4 regions of the Streptomyces sp. DG2A-72 genome follow, and region 1 is predicted to be linked to each of the others. Evidence: riboswitches for the same ligand, from Rfam matches in the RefSeq annotation. Region 1 holds a riboswitch; each other region holds the start of a gene.
The links. A riboswitch is a leader RNA that binds a small molecule or an ion and turns the genes downstream of it on or off. The one in region 1 is predicted to bind cyclic di-AMP.
Positions count from the first base shown of each region.

Region 2: it holds a riboswitch for cyclic di-AMP, as region 1 does, so the genes downstream of both, QQY66_RS19450 (transglycosylase family protein) here and QQY66_RS29050 (transglycosylase SLT domain-containing protein) in region 1, are expected to answer to the same signal.
Region 3: it holds a riboswitch for cyclic di-AMP, as region 1 does, so the genes downstream of both, QQY66_RS06205 (C40 family peptidase) here and QQY66_RS29050 (transglycosylase SLT domain-containing protein) in region 1, are expected to answer to the same signal.
Region 4: it holds a riboswitch for cyclic di-AMP, as region 1 does, so the genes downstream of both, QQY66_RS30045 (C40 family peptidase) here and QQY66_RS29050 (transglycosylase SLT domain-containing protein) in region 1, are expected to answer to the same signal.

Region 1 covers NZ_JASTLC010000001.1:6,081,473-6,084,672, reverse strand. The annotation lists gene QQY66_RS29055 (CocE/NonD family hydrolase) at 1-959, shown strand, start outside; cyclic di-AMP (ydaO/yuaA leader) riboswitch at 1,239-1,401, shown strand; gene QQY66_RS29050 (transglycosylase SLT domain-containing protein) at 1,405-1,887, shown strand; gene QQY66_RS29045 (HAD family hydrolase) at 1,891-2,703, opposite strand; gene fahA (fumarylacetoacetase) at 3,002-3,200, shown strand, end outside.
Region 2 covers NZ_JASTLC010000001.1:4,134,944-4,138,143, forward strand. The annotation lists gene eno (phosphopyruvate hydratase) at 1-503, opposite strand, end outside; gene QQY66_RS19450 (transglycosylase family protein) at 730-1,425, opposite strand; cyclic di-AMP (ydaO/yuaA leader) riboswitch at 1,430-1,612, opposite strand; gene QQY66_RS19455 (transglycosylase family protein) at 1,790-2,788, opposite strand; gene QQY66_RS19460 (transposase) at 2,915-3,200, opposite strand, start outside.
Region 3 covers NZ_JASTLC010000001.1:1,290,502-1,293,701, reverse strand. The annotation lists gene QQY66_RS06215 (helix-turn-helix transcriptional regulator) at 1-480, opposite strand, end outside; gene QQY66_RS06210 (ATP-binding protein) at 693-1,154, shown strand; gene QQY66_RS06205 (C40 family peptidase) at 1,454-1,927, opposite strand; cyclic di-AMP (ydaO/yuaA leader) riboswitch at 1,931-2,132, opposite strand; gene QQY66_RS06200 (hypothetical protein) at 2,492-2,800, opposite strand; gene QQY66_RS06195 (ATP-dependent Clp protease proteolytic subunit) at 2,807-3,200, opposite strand, start outside.
Region 4 covers NZ_JASTLC010000001.1:6,290,419-6,293,618, forward strand. The annotation lists partial or broken gene QQY66_RS30040 (tellurite resistance/C4-dicarboxylate transporter family protein) at 1-126, opposite strand, end outside; gene QQY66_RS30045 (C40 family peptidase) at 215-1,378, opposite strand; cyclic di-AMP (ydaO/yuaA leader) riboswitch at 1,386-1,556, opposite strand; gene QQY66_RS30050 (ScyD/ScyE family protein) at 1,820-2,908, shown strand; gene pcrA (DNA helicase PcrA) at 3,031-3,200, shown strand, end outside.

The DNA.
Region 1 (3,200 bases):
CGTACGCCTGTCAGGGCGCCCCCGTCCTCGTACGGTCGCCGATGCACACCGGGGTGGACGCCGGCCGTTTCCTCCCCATCGGCAACGATGCCGACCTGCCGCCGGACCAGCGGGAGGAGGACGCGCGGTCGGTGTGCTTCGAGTTCGCGGTGGCCGAGGAGACGTGGGTACTGGGGCGGGCGCGGGTGGGGCTGCGGGTGACCGCGGAGGCGCCGCGGGGGCAGGTCGTGGCGAGGGTATGTGACATGGCGCCGGACGGCTCGTCGACCCTGGTCACGCGCGGAGCGCTGAACCTCTCGGCACGACAGGGCCGCGACCGAACCGTGCCGTGGGTGCCGGGCACCACCGAAGAGGTGACCATCGAGCTGAATGCCATCGGCCACGCCTTCCCGCCCGGCCACCGCATCCGGCTCGCCGTCTCCTCCGCGTACTGGCCGTGGATCTGGCCACAGCCCGACTCGGCGGCGGGCTTCACCCTGGACCCGGCGGGCAGCTTCCTCGAACTGCCCGTACGAAAGCGGGAATTTGACCGAAATATCCGTTTCGAGGAGCCCGAGCAGGCCGAGCCGCTGGGCGTCAACTTCCCCGCCACGCTCGACGAGCCGCACCCCGAGCGCCTGGTGGTGCGGGACGTCGCGCGGGGCGCGTGGCGCCTTGAGGTCGACCCGCGGTACGGCGGCACACGCGTGTACCCCGACGGACTGGAGTGCACCGAGGACGCGCTGGAGACGTACACGATCGACGAGACGGACCCACTGTCGGCCCGCGCCCGCTCCGACTGGTCGATCCGGCTGCACCGCCCGGAACAGGGCTGGAACACCACGGTCCGCAGCCGCTCGGAGATCGGCTGTGACGGGGACCACTTCACCGCCTCCGACGAGGTGATCTGCACGGAGGGCGACCAAGTCATCTTCCATCGGACCTGGGAGAAGCGCATCCCGCGAACGGCCGGTCGATAAAACCCTCTTGGCCCGATTGCCCGTTTTGCCATTCTTTCGAACGCACGTGACTTGACTCACGTCCCGGCCTGCACAGAAAACACACAGGCATCCGCCGATCCGCCTTCCGCCATGGCCAGTTGAGCTTGGCAACCGCAAAGGATCAAGCAGCACATTCGCCCCACACCAAGGTCAATAGGTGCGATGTGTGAATCCGATGCTTGTTTCGGACATGTGCTCTCGCATACGTTCCCGGCCTGTCGGGCGGACGCCGAATCCTGCCGCCGCCCGAGCGACCCATTGACCAACTCACCGCACGGCAGGAGCGGGGGACCCAGGTAAGCCGCCGGACCGGACGCCGCGCCGGGACGGCTCGGGGTGAAGCCATGTCCGTCAGGGTGTGGCCGGGCACCTCCCAGCCCGAACCCGACAGCTCACCTCGCAGGCGCCGGAGAGGAACTTCGCCATGGCTGCAGCCGGTAAGCACCGTCGTACCAGAACCGCTCGCATCACCCGCGCCGTCGCCGTCGCCGGCACCGGCGTCGCCGTCCTCGCGCTGCCGGTCATCGGCGCGACCAGCGCCTCGGCGGCCACCCCGACCGTCGCCACCGCCACCTCGCTGGGCTACGCCGACACCCTCGACGGCTGGATCCGGGCGTCCCTCCAGGTGATGGCGCAGAACGGCATCCCCGGGTCGTACGACGGCATCTACCGCAACATCATGCGGGAGTCCTCGGGCAACCCGGCCGCCATCAACAACTGGGACTCCAACGCCGCCGCGGGCACCCCGTCGAAGGGCCTCCTCCAGGTCATCGACCCGACCTTCGAGGCGTACCACGTGGCCGGCACCGCGTTCAACCCGTACGACCCGGTCGCGAACATCACCGCCGCCTGCAACTACGCGTTCCAGCGGTACGGCTCGATCGACAACGTCTTCGGCGCGTACTGAGAACTACCCCGTCGGGTAGAGACGTTCGAGGACGACGGCGATGCCGTCGTCCTCGTTCGAGAGGGTGATCTCGTCGGCCACCGCCTTGAGTTCGGGATGGGCGTTGGCCATGGCGACGCCGTGCGCCGCCCAGTCGAACATGGGGATGTCGTTGGGCATGTCCCCGAAGGCGACGGTCTGCCCAGGTCCCAGTCCCAGATGCTCGGCGGCCAGCGCGAGCCCGGTCGCCTTGGTCACCCCGCATGGCTGGAGTTCGACGGTCCCGGGCCCCGACATGGTGACCGTCGCGAGTGAACCCACCACGGCGCGCGCCGTCGCCGCCAACTCGTCGTCGGACAGGGCAGGATGACGCAGCAGCACCTTGCTGATGGGCGCGCACCACAGGTCGTCGCGGCGCCCCACGCGTACGGCGGGCAGGGTCGGGTGGGGCATCAGGTACCCCGGTTCGATGAGTGTGAGCCCGTCGACGCCATCCTGGTCGACGGCGGCGTACACCTGCCCGATCTCCGCCTCGATCTTGCCGAGCGCGGTCTCGGCCAGCTCCCGGTCCAGCGTGACGGACCACAGCAGACGGTCCGCGCCGGCGTCGTACACCTGCGCGCCCTGTCCGCACACCGCGAGCCCCCCGCAGCCGAGGATGTCGAGCAACGGCCGCACCCTCGGGGCCGGCCGCCCCGTCACCACCAAGTGCCGGGCGCCGAACGCCGTCACCTGCGCAAGCGCGGCGAGCGACCGGTCGGAGAGCGTGTCGTCGCCCCGGAGCAGGGTGCCGTCCAGGTCAGTGGCGATGAGTGAATATGCGATGGGTGCGGCCATGATCAGAGAATACGGACAGAAAGCCCCACCGACTCGACGCGAACAGGACGCCTCCTACGGCGACTTGGGCCGGAGCGCCCCCGTTTCACTCCCTCGGGACGCCCCTGGACCGGCTGACACCGTGACGCCGTGACGTCTCCTTCCCGAAGGCACCTCCAGCAGGCCACCGCCGCCGTCCGGAACGGCTTCGGTGACGTCGCTGACCTGCGGCTGCCGCAGCAGGCCTCGCCCCCGTAACGTGTGCCGCGACCACATGACACACCTGGCATACGGACCGCACGAGAGCGAGGCAGCACCCATGCCCCCCTTCGATGTCCCCGAGGGCGACCCCTTCGGCCCGCACAACCTTCCGTACGGTGTCTTCTCCCCCGCCGTTACCACGGAGCGGAGGGTCGGGGTCCGGCTCGGCGACCACGTCCTCGACGCGGGCGCGGCGGCGCACGCGCTCGGCTCCCCGTACGCCCCCCTGCTCGCCCGGCCCACCCTCAACCCGCTGC
Region 2 (3,200 bases), 1.9 Mb from region 1:
ATGAACTCCTGGATGTCCACGTTGGAGTCGGCGTGCGAGCCGCCGTTCAGGATGTTCATCATCGGCACCGGCAGCAGGTGCGCGTTCGGGCCGCCCAGGTAGCGGAAGAGCGGGAGGTCGCTGGCCTCGGAGGCGGCGTGGGCGACGGCGAGGGAGACGCCGAGGATGGCGTTGGCGCCGAGCGAGCCCTTGTTGTCGGTGGCGTCCAGGTCGAACATCGCCTGGTCGATCAGGCGCTGCTCGGTGGCGTCGTAGCCGACCAGCTCCGGGCCGATCTGCTCGATGACGGCGAGGACGGCCTTCTCGACACCCTTGCCCTGGTAGCGGTTGGGGTCGCCGTCACGCAGCTCGATGGCCTCGAAGGCGCCGGTGGACGCACCGGAGGGAACGGCGGCACGACCCGTGCTGCCGTCGTCGAGGCCGACCTCGACCTCGACCGTGGGGTTGCCTCGGGAGTCCAGGATTTCCCGGGCTACGACGACGTCGATGGACGGCACGAGCATCTCCTTCGTGGATGTGACGCGGTTTAGCAGGACCGCAGCGGCTCTGCGAGATGAGCCTAACCGGCTCCGGGCGATCAGCCACCGGGTCACCCACCCGATGGACAGAACCGAGAGTAAATTGTTTCTGAACGGAACAAAAAGTGGGGCGGACGTGGGGCAGAAAAAAGCCCCGTCCCGGTGCGTACGGGGGAATGACGCACCGGGGCGGGGAGCCGAAGGCTGGATATCACTTCAGGTGCAGCTGCTGACCCGGGTAGATGAGGTCGGCGTCCGCGACGATGTCCTTGTTCAGCTGGAACACCTTGTGCCAGCCGCCCTTGACGCCGTGCTCCTCGGCGATGGTGCTGAGGGTGTCGCCCTTGACGACCTTGTACTCGCCGTCACCCTTCTTGACCTTCTTGCCGGTCGGGGTGGTGACGGTCTTCTTGGTGCTCTGCTCAGGCGCGGGGCGCTCGGCGGAGCGGGAGGCCGACTGCTGCTCGCTGGAGCGCGTGGTGGTCTCGTTGCTCTGGTTCTGCGAGGAACCGCTCGACGAGGAGCCGTTGTACGAGGCGCCCGACAGGCCGGTGCCGCAGTTCGGCCAGGCACCCTTGCCCTGGCCCGCGAGGACCTTCTCGGCTATCTCGATCTGCTGGGCCTTGGAGGCCTGGTCGGCGGTGGCGGCGTACTGCGTGCCGCCGTACGCCGCCCAGGTGGAGGCGGAGAACTGCAGACCGCCGTAGTAGCCGTTGCCGGTGTTGATGGACCAGTTGCCGCCGGACTCGCACTGGGCGACGGTGTCCCACTCGGAGGCGGTGGCGGCGGAGGCGTTGCCGGCCACCATCAGCGGGGCGGCGACGGCGGCACCGGTGACACCGGCGATGGCGATGGCGCGAGTGGCCTTGGACGGGCGGCGGTGCTTGCCCTTGCCGGAAAACAGCATGCTTGGATCCCCTCACCGACGCCTGCGAGGTGAGCTGTCGGGTTCGGGCCGGTTGAGTTGCCCGGCCATGTCTCGTACGAGGCTTTCGTCCCGTACGGGGCACGGCTTCACCCCAAGCCGCTCGGTCAACTGACCGGCGCGGCGCTTACCTTGGGTCCCCCGCTCCTGCCTACGGCGCTGTTAAGCGACGACTGTTCCCGTGCGGCCACTGGCAGGATTCGGCGTTGTGGCAGCCGGGGCTCGTGTTGACGAGCGGTGATGACCGTAGACACGCGATCCGTGGAATTTCAAAGACGATCAGGGCTTCTGAGACTCATCCCACACTTTCACTAAACCGGACATTCGGCGCGAAGCGGTGCGTCAACTACCGTTGGTTTTCGCCCGTTTCGACACCGACTCCGAGGGTCTGACCGGGGATGATGAGGTCCGGGTCGGCACCGATGGTTCCCTTGTTCTCGGCGTAGAGCGCGCGCCATCCGCCGTTCAGCTCAAGGGAGTCGGCGATGGTGGTGAGAGTGTCCCCGGTGCGGACGCTGTAGGAGGCGTGACGGCCGGAGGTGTCGGCACGTCCCTCACTCTCGGCCTCGTCCGCGCTGGCGCCCCGATGCTTGCCGGTCCCGGTGCCGGTGTCCGTAAGGTACGAAGAGCCGCCGCTCTGGACGGACTTGTCCGTATCATCACCCTCGGTCGAACCCGTGGAGGAGCTGGCGGAATCCCGTGAGGCACTCGGGCTAGATTCGGCGGATGTGTCTGACTTGGCCGAGTTGTCCGCCGCATCCGACGGCTCATCCGACGGCTCGTCAGACGGAGACGGAGAGGACGGCGAAGGGGAGGACGAGGAAGGGGAGGGCGAGGTGGACGACTCCGAAGATGAGGATGACTCAGGCGAGTCGGACAAACCGGATGAGTCGGAGGAAGTGTCGGGCGAGGTGGACGGTTCGGCCGATGCCTCGCCCGCCAGGCCCGTGTCGACGTTCGCCGAGCGGGAGTCCTCACCCAGACCGTGGAGCAGTCCGCATGCGGGCCACGCGCCGGCGCCCTGGTCCGCGAGGATCTTCTCGGCGACGGCTATCTGCTGGGAACGGCTGGCCTGGTCGGCGCTCGGGGCGTAGTCGAGGCCGCCGTACTGCTCCCAGTCCTCCTGGGCCAACTGCAGGCCGCCGAAGAACCCGTTGCCGCTGTTGGCGCTCCAGGCGCCGCCGCTCTCGCACTCCGCGACCTTGTCCCAGGTGCTGCCGTCGGCCGCGCTCGCGCCGCTCGCACCGAGGAGGGGGATGGCGATGGCGGAGCCGGTCACTCCGGCCGCGACGAGCAGGGCCGGGGCCTGACGGGGGCGACGGTGACGACCGTTCCCGGAGAGCATGCGGGGGCCTTTCGCGAGACAGCAGGGACCGGCGCGGCGGGTGAGGCTGGGGGGCCGCGCTGATCCGTGAACGTATAGGCAGCCCTTCACTTGTCACAAGTTAATGCCGCGTAGATCACGTGAAGATCACAGACTTGAGGTTCTGTCGCCTTTGGCTGCTTTCGAAGAGATGCGCCCCGTGATCTCAAACGGCGGGACAAGCGGCTCACGCTGGACCGGTGTGCCCCCACCACGGAGGTTCAGATGGTTCACGAGGACAGGCCAAAATCCTTTTGTGAACCATGTGTTCTCCCTGTCCTTGGCGAGCGCCCACGGCCCGTACCGCTCGGGAAGCTGGTCCCAAAGGCAGCCGCTGCGCAACCGATGGAGGACCCCGTTCACTTGAGTCCGGATGTCCACGGAGCCGCGCGCA
Region 3 (3,200 bases), 4.8 Mb from region 1:
GGCCAGGCGCACTTCCACCAGCGCATCCAGCCGGTCCCCGGCGTCCTCGTCCAGTCCGCCCACCGCGGCCCGGGTCACCGCCCGCGCGTACTCCGGCGTCTGCAACAGCCCCGGAACGACGGAGGTCTCCAGCGTGCGCATCGCGCTGGCCTGGGATTCCAGGCTGATGAAATCCCGGTACGTCGGCGGCAGCACGCCCCGATACGCATGCCACCAGTGGTGCCGCCCGGCACTGTCGTCCTGTCCCGCCAACACCAGGAGTAACTCCCGCAGTTGAGGATCCGCCACTCCGTAGGCGTCCAGGAGTAACCGCACATCGGCCGGTTTCACCCCGCTCGCGCCGGTCTCGATGCGGCTCACCTTGGACTGGTGCCAGCCCACGAGCCGGGCCGCCTCGCCGCTCGTGAGCCCGGCGCCGGTGCGCAGCGTGCGCAATTCGGCGCCCAGTTTTCGGCGGCGTACCGCGGGACCGTGCTGCATGGGCTCCTCCTTACTCCTTCCGGGCCGCCCAAATACGGTCTGCCGTCGCAGAGTTCACCGCTTCGAGCGACAGATATATGCATATCTTGGTGGATCGCACCCGTGACCGGCCCGGTGATGGCAGTCTGGCGACGAAGCACCAGTCCGGGACCGTACTCGAACCCTCCGCTCCGTGTCGGACTGCGGTCCCGTGGGAAAGGGACGACGTCGCCATGGCAGACCATCTGGAAGCATCCGTCACTCTGCCGAGCGATCCCGCCTCGGTCTCCGCCGCCCGCACCTACGTGGTCGGCACCCTGGCGGAATGGGGACTGCCGGCTGACACGGAACTGGCCGACACCATCCGCCTCATCGTCTCCGAGCTCGCCACCAACGCCGTACAGCACACGTTCGGGCAGTCACCCACCTTCACGGTGGACATCGAACTCGACCGTGACGAACAGCTGCGCATCGGCGTCACCGACAGCCATCCGCGGTTTCCCAAACGTCTGCCCGCGGCCGTCCAGCAGGACAACGGCCGCGGGCTTGTGATCATCCGCTGGCTGACTGCAGAGTTCGGCGGCAAGCTGAGAATCCGGCCCACCCGGGAGGGCGGCAAGACGATCTCCGTCCAACTGCCGTGGACGGTACCGGCGCGGCCCGTGACGACGACGGCGGTACAGCAGGACCCTTAGAGATCACGTGTGTCGGGCCCGCCCGAACGGGGCGCGGCAGGGCCCGGAAGACGTCCGCGGCGGGTGCGGTCTCGTCGCTCCGGCGGACGACCGGGGCGTGCACCGCAGCGGGGCAGCTGGGCGGGCTCGTAGGTGTGCGTGAGCTCGAGGTCCTGCCTCAAGAGCTGCACGACTGCCCGCAGCTGAGGGACATCGCGGCGCCGCCGGCCGCGGTGACGGCCTTGGTGTGGTGCTCGTTCTCGAACCGCTGGGATGACGCGGTGGCGGCGCGTCAGGGCGCCGCCACCGCGTCGCTCAGGTCACTTGACGCGGCCGTACCAGACGCTCTTGGTCCAGATCTTCTGCAGCCTCACGACGTCCCCGGTCTTCGGGGAGTGCCAGATCTTTCCCTTCCCGGCGTAGATGCCGACGTGGTACACGTTCGAGCCCGAGTGGAAGAACACCAGGTCTCCGGCCTTGCGGCTCTTGGCGGAGATGTGGCGGGTCTTGTTGTACTGCTGAGCCGCCGTCCGCGGCAGGCTCTTGCCCGCCTTCTTGTACGAGTACAGCGTCAGCCCCGAGCAGTCGAACCGGCGCGGCCCCGTGGCGCCGTACTTGTACGGCGAGCCCTTCTTGGAAGCCGCGACCTGGAGCGCCTTCGTCGCCGGAGTCGCGGCCGCGGCCTCCGAGGAGAGACCCGGCGCCACGACGGAGCCGCCCACGGCGGCCAGGGTGAGGGCCGAGGCCGTACCGGCTCGGGCCATCAGCGACGGGACACGATTGAGCGCAGTCATGCGCAACCCTTCGTCAGCCGCCTGTGAAGGATGACCTGTCGGATTCGGGCTGGCGAAGTTGCCCGGCCGCTGACGCGGCTTCACCCCAAGGGCTGCTCGGCCCGGTCATGGCGTGACCGTTCCGGCGACCCGTCGTGCTTGGGTCCTCCACTCCTGCCGATCCACTTCTGTCGACCGGTCATCCGGGCGGCGGCAGGACTCGGCGTCCGCCCGGACCGCCCCGCCGCTGTGGCGGGGGCTTGTCGTCAGACAGGGATCTTCACTCACGGGTGAGCGAAAAACCCAATGGAATCGGGGATTTGTGGTGTTACTCACCACTCACCCGTTCGGGTGGACACCCCTGTGTTCGGGTGGATGCCGAGGGCCCCGCGGACCCCCGGACCAGCGCGAAAACCTCTCATCCGCCCCGGAGGCAAGCGGGTTGCGCAACCCCGGCGATCCCAAAAAACGACAAACATCTACTCCGAACAGGGGTACGTCATTTGGTCCGTTTGAGCTCCGCTCCGGACGTCTCGCCGCGGTGGCGAACCCCCCGGACCGGAGGCGGGGTGCGTCAACTGTGCGTCAACTGTCGGAGCGCGGCGGCACGATGACGCGCGCCGTCCGGCGCTCACCGTCCAGCACGCGCAGCGCCCGCGTGAGCGTCGGGGCGTGCAGCTCGGTCTCGCCCCGCTGGTGCATCAGCGCCAGTGCGTCGCGCAGCTCGGTCGCCTTGGACACCAACGCCTGGGCGGCGCGCAGTCCGCGGTAGGTGTCCCCGTGGTGTGCCGGGTTGATCCGGCCCAGCAGGTCGACCACATCGAGGTAACGGTCGATCAACTCACCCTCCGCGCGCGTGAGAGCGGGCAGCGGCGGGAGTTCGGGTGGGAGCACCGGCGGTCACCTCCCCGTGGGCGGAGCCATGGTGGACCTGCGGCTCGGGATGATCCGGTCCACCAGCCCGTAGGTCAGGGCCTGCTGCGCGGTGAGGATCTTGTCCCGCTCGATGTCCGCGCTCACCTGCTCGCGCGTGCGCCCGGTGTGCCGTACGAGCATCTCCTCCAGGCGGGCCCTGATCCGCATCAACTCCTCGGCGTGGATGGCGAGGTCGGTGGCCTGTCCCTCGATCGGCTCGGGCAGCCCTGGCTGATGGATCACCATGCGCGCGCCCGGCAGCGCGAACCGCTTGCCCGGTGTGCCCGCGGCCAGCAGCGCGGCGGCGGACGCGCCCGCCTGGCCCAGGCAGATCGTCTCCACGTCGCAGGTGACGTACTGCAGCGTGTCGTAGATCGCC
Region 4 (3,200 bases), 210 kb from region 1:
ACGGGACAGGACCTCGTACCCCGTCAGATGCAGACCGACCGACATGACGCCGGTCGCCATCACGGCGGCACCGGCCGCCGGCGAGCGCTGTGCCCACCAGGCGCGGAGGGGAGAGGGGCGGGGCATGGGCCCGATGGTAGGGAGCGGCACGCGCCCTGAGAGCGGGGCACGCGCGCGTGCGTACGGAAACCCCCTGTGCCGCGTCCCTGTCCCCTCAGGCCGGCCGTACCACGCTGTGGATCGACGACTCACCGTCGTAGTAGATCGACTCCTCGCGCACATAGGCCCCCGGCTTCGGTGCGTGGATCATCATGCCGTTGCCGATGTAGATGCCGACGTGGCTGATGTCGTCGTAGAAGAAGACCAGGTCGCCGGGTTGGGCGGCGGAGAGGGAGACGGTCGTGCCGGCGTTCACCTGGTCCCAGGTGGTGCGCGGGAGGGAGATGCCGGCGGCGTTCCAGGCGGCCTGGGTGAGGCCGGAGCAGTCGTAGGAGCCGGGGCCGGTGGCGCCCCAGACGTACGGCTTGCCGATCGTGGAGCGGGCGAAGGCGAGGACCTTCTCGGCCTTGGCGGCGTACGAGGAGTCGGCCACGGAGGTGTCGGAGGACTCCGACGTGCCGGTGCCGCTCTCCTGCTGCTGTTGCGCCGCCTCCTGGGCCGCCGCCTCCGCCGCGGCCTGCTGCCTGGCGAGTTCCGCGGCCTTGCGCTCGGCCTCTTGCTGCTTCTGCCGCTCGATCTGCGCGAGCCGCGCCTTCTCCTCGGCGGTCAGCTTCGACAGCAGCTCGCGCGCGTCGGCCAGCTTCTGCTGGACGGTCGTCTTGGCGGTCTTCAGGTCGCCCTGCGACTCGGTGAGCGTCTCGAGGCTCGCGGTGGCTTCCCGGCGCTTCTCCATCGTCGCGGACTGCTGCGTGACGAAGTCGTCGACCGCCTCCTTCTGACGGCCGGTCATCCGGCTCATCAGCTGGGTCTGGTCGAAGTAGTCCTGCGGGGTGTCCGCGAGCAGGAAGGTCGCCGTGTCGGGGGCGGAGGCGCCGGTGCGGTACTGGGCGGAGGCGAAGGAACCCAGTTCCTCGCGCGCCTCGTTGAGTTTCTGTGTGCGCTGCGCGACGTCGTCGAGGAGGGTGTCGACGCGCTTGCGCTGCTTGGTGGTCTTCTCTTTCGCCGAGTTGTACTTCTCGGTCGCCGACTCGGCCTGGCGGTAGAGGTCGCCGACCTTCTTCTCGACCTCTTCGAGACTCGGCTTGTCGTCGGCCGCGGGAGCGGCGTTGGCCGACTGGGACAGCAGGGCCACGGAGGTGAGGGCCGCCGTGGCGAGGGCGGGGGTCCGTATGCCTGCGACGCGCGAACCCGAAGGACGCGACTTGCGGTGCGACGCCAAGGGAGGCGACTCCTTCCATCTTCCGCCTACCGAGTTAGCTGTCGGGTTCGGGCGGGTGGTTCGGAAGGGTTGCCCTACGACCGCTTCCCGAGGGAAGTCCGGTCGATTCACCCCAAGTTCGGTGGGTCCCCGGCTCCGGTCCGCCCCGTGGGCGCGCCGGACTCGGCGGAGGCCGTACGGCCCGGCGACGTTCGCCGGTAGGGGTCGTGCGGCCTGGAGGAACGCTAGCCAACTCGTGTGGCCCCTGTGAAGGTTGATGGGCGATATGCCCGATACATTTTCGTGACCTTAGCCCAGGGCATCGCTCCCCGTGGTCAATATGGAGGGATCTGCGGCGAGTTGTTCGTATTTTGTCCGGAGTGGCCTCGTCCGCCCGCTTCGGGGCGGTAGCTTCCAGCCAGCCACGGTCGGGAGCCGTGGCGGCTGAGAGGGGGTACGGCCATGAGGAAACGCACCGCACTCGTCATCGCCACAGGAGTCGCACTCACCGCCACCGCGGGCATCGCACCCGCGAGCGCAGGCGCCGGACAGGACGGCCGCACGGGCGGCAAACCCGTCGTCCGCGTGATCGCGAAGGGCCTCGACAATCCACGCCAGCTGTCGTACGACCACGGGCGCCTGTACGTCGCCGAGGCGGGCCGCGGCGGCAAGAAATGCATCGGGGAGGGGCCGGAGGGCGAGACCTGCATCGGTCTCTCGTCGGCCGTCACCAAGATCTACTGGAACGGGGGTGCATGGAAGCACTACAGGGTGGTGCAGGGACTGCCCTCGGCCGCCGCCCCGGACGGAGGCTTCGCGACCGGCGTCGACGGGGTCTCCGCGCGGCACGGCAAGGTCTGGGGCGTGGAGACCTTCGCCCCGCCGGAGGCCGGAGTGCCCACGACCCCGCCCTGGAACAAGCTCGGCAAGCTGCTGAAGATCACCCACGGCAAGGCGAAGATCGCCGCGGACATCGCTGCCGTGGAGCTGAAGCACAATCCGCACAAGGCATCCGTGGAGTCCAACCCGTACGCCGTCCTCGCGCTCCCCGACGGCCGCAAGATCGTCGCGGACGCCGCAGGCAACGACCTGATCGAGGTCTCGCCGTCAGGCCGGGCCCGCCCCTTCACCGTCTTCCCGGACCACGACAAGAACCAGTCCGTCCCCACCTCCCTGGCGCTCGGCCCCGACGGAAAGCTCTACGTCGGCGAGCTCAACGGTGAGACCGAGAAGCCCACCGCGCGCGTGTGGCAGGTCGACCCCTGGACCGGCAAGATCCTCGGCTGGAAGTCCGGCTTCGGCTCGATCACCGGCCTCGCCGTCAACGACAAGGGCGACCTGTACGTCAGCCAGCTCTTCGCGGGCGTCGTCACCAAGGTCTCCCACGGCAAGCGGACGAACGTGAAGGTGCCGTTCCCGGCGGGCGTGGCCGTCGACCCGTACGACGGCAAGGTCTATGTCTCGGCCTGGTCCGTCGCCGACCGGGACGGAACAGATCTGGGGCAGGGGAAGACGCCGGGCGGCCAGGTCTGGAAGATCCTCGGCTTCTGAGCCGGCCGGAACTTCGCGGACCCGGAACTTCGCGAACTCTGAGACCCTTGGGGCTTTGGAAATCGGCGATGTTCTCAGGGCGGCGGCGGGCTGTCAGTGGGGCGCCCTAAACTCGGAGAGCGATGAGCAGCCTCTTTGACGACAGCTTCCTGGCGAACCTCCAGGCCCCTCGGGCCCATGCGGAGGAACCCCCGCCGCCGCCCGAGGACGATCATGTGCCGGAGCCGATTCCGGATGATCTGTTCGGCGGGAAGTTCGACGCGCCGCCGGACCGGGACGCGTACTACCGGGA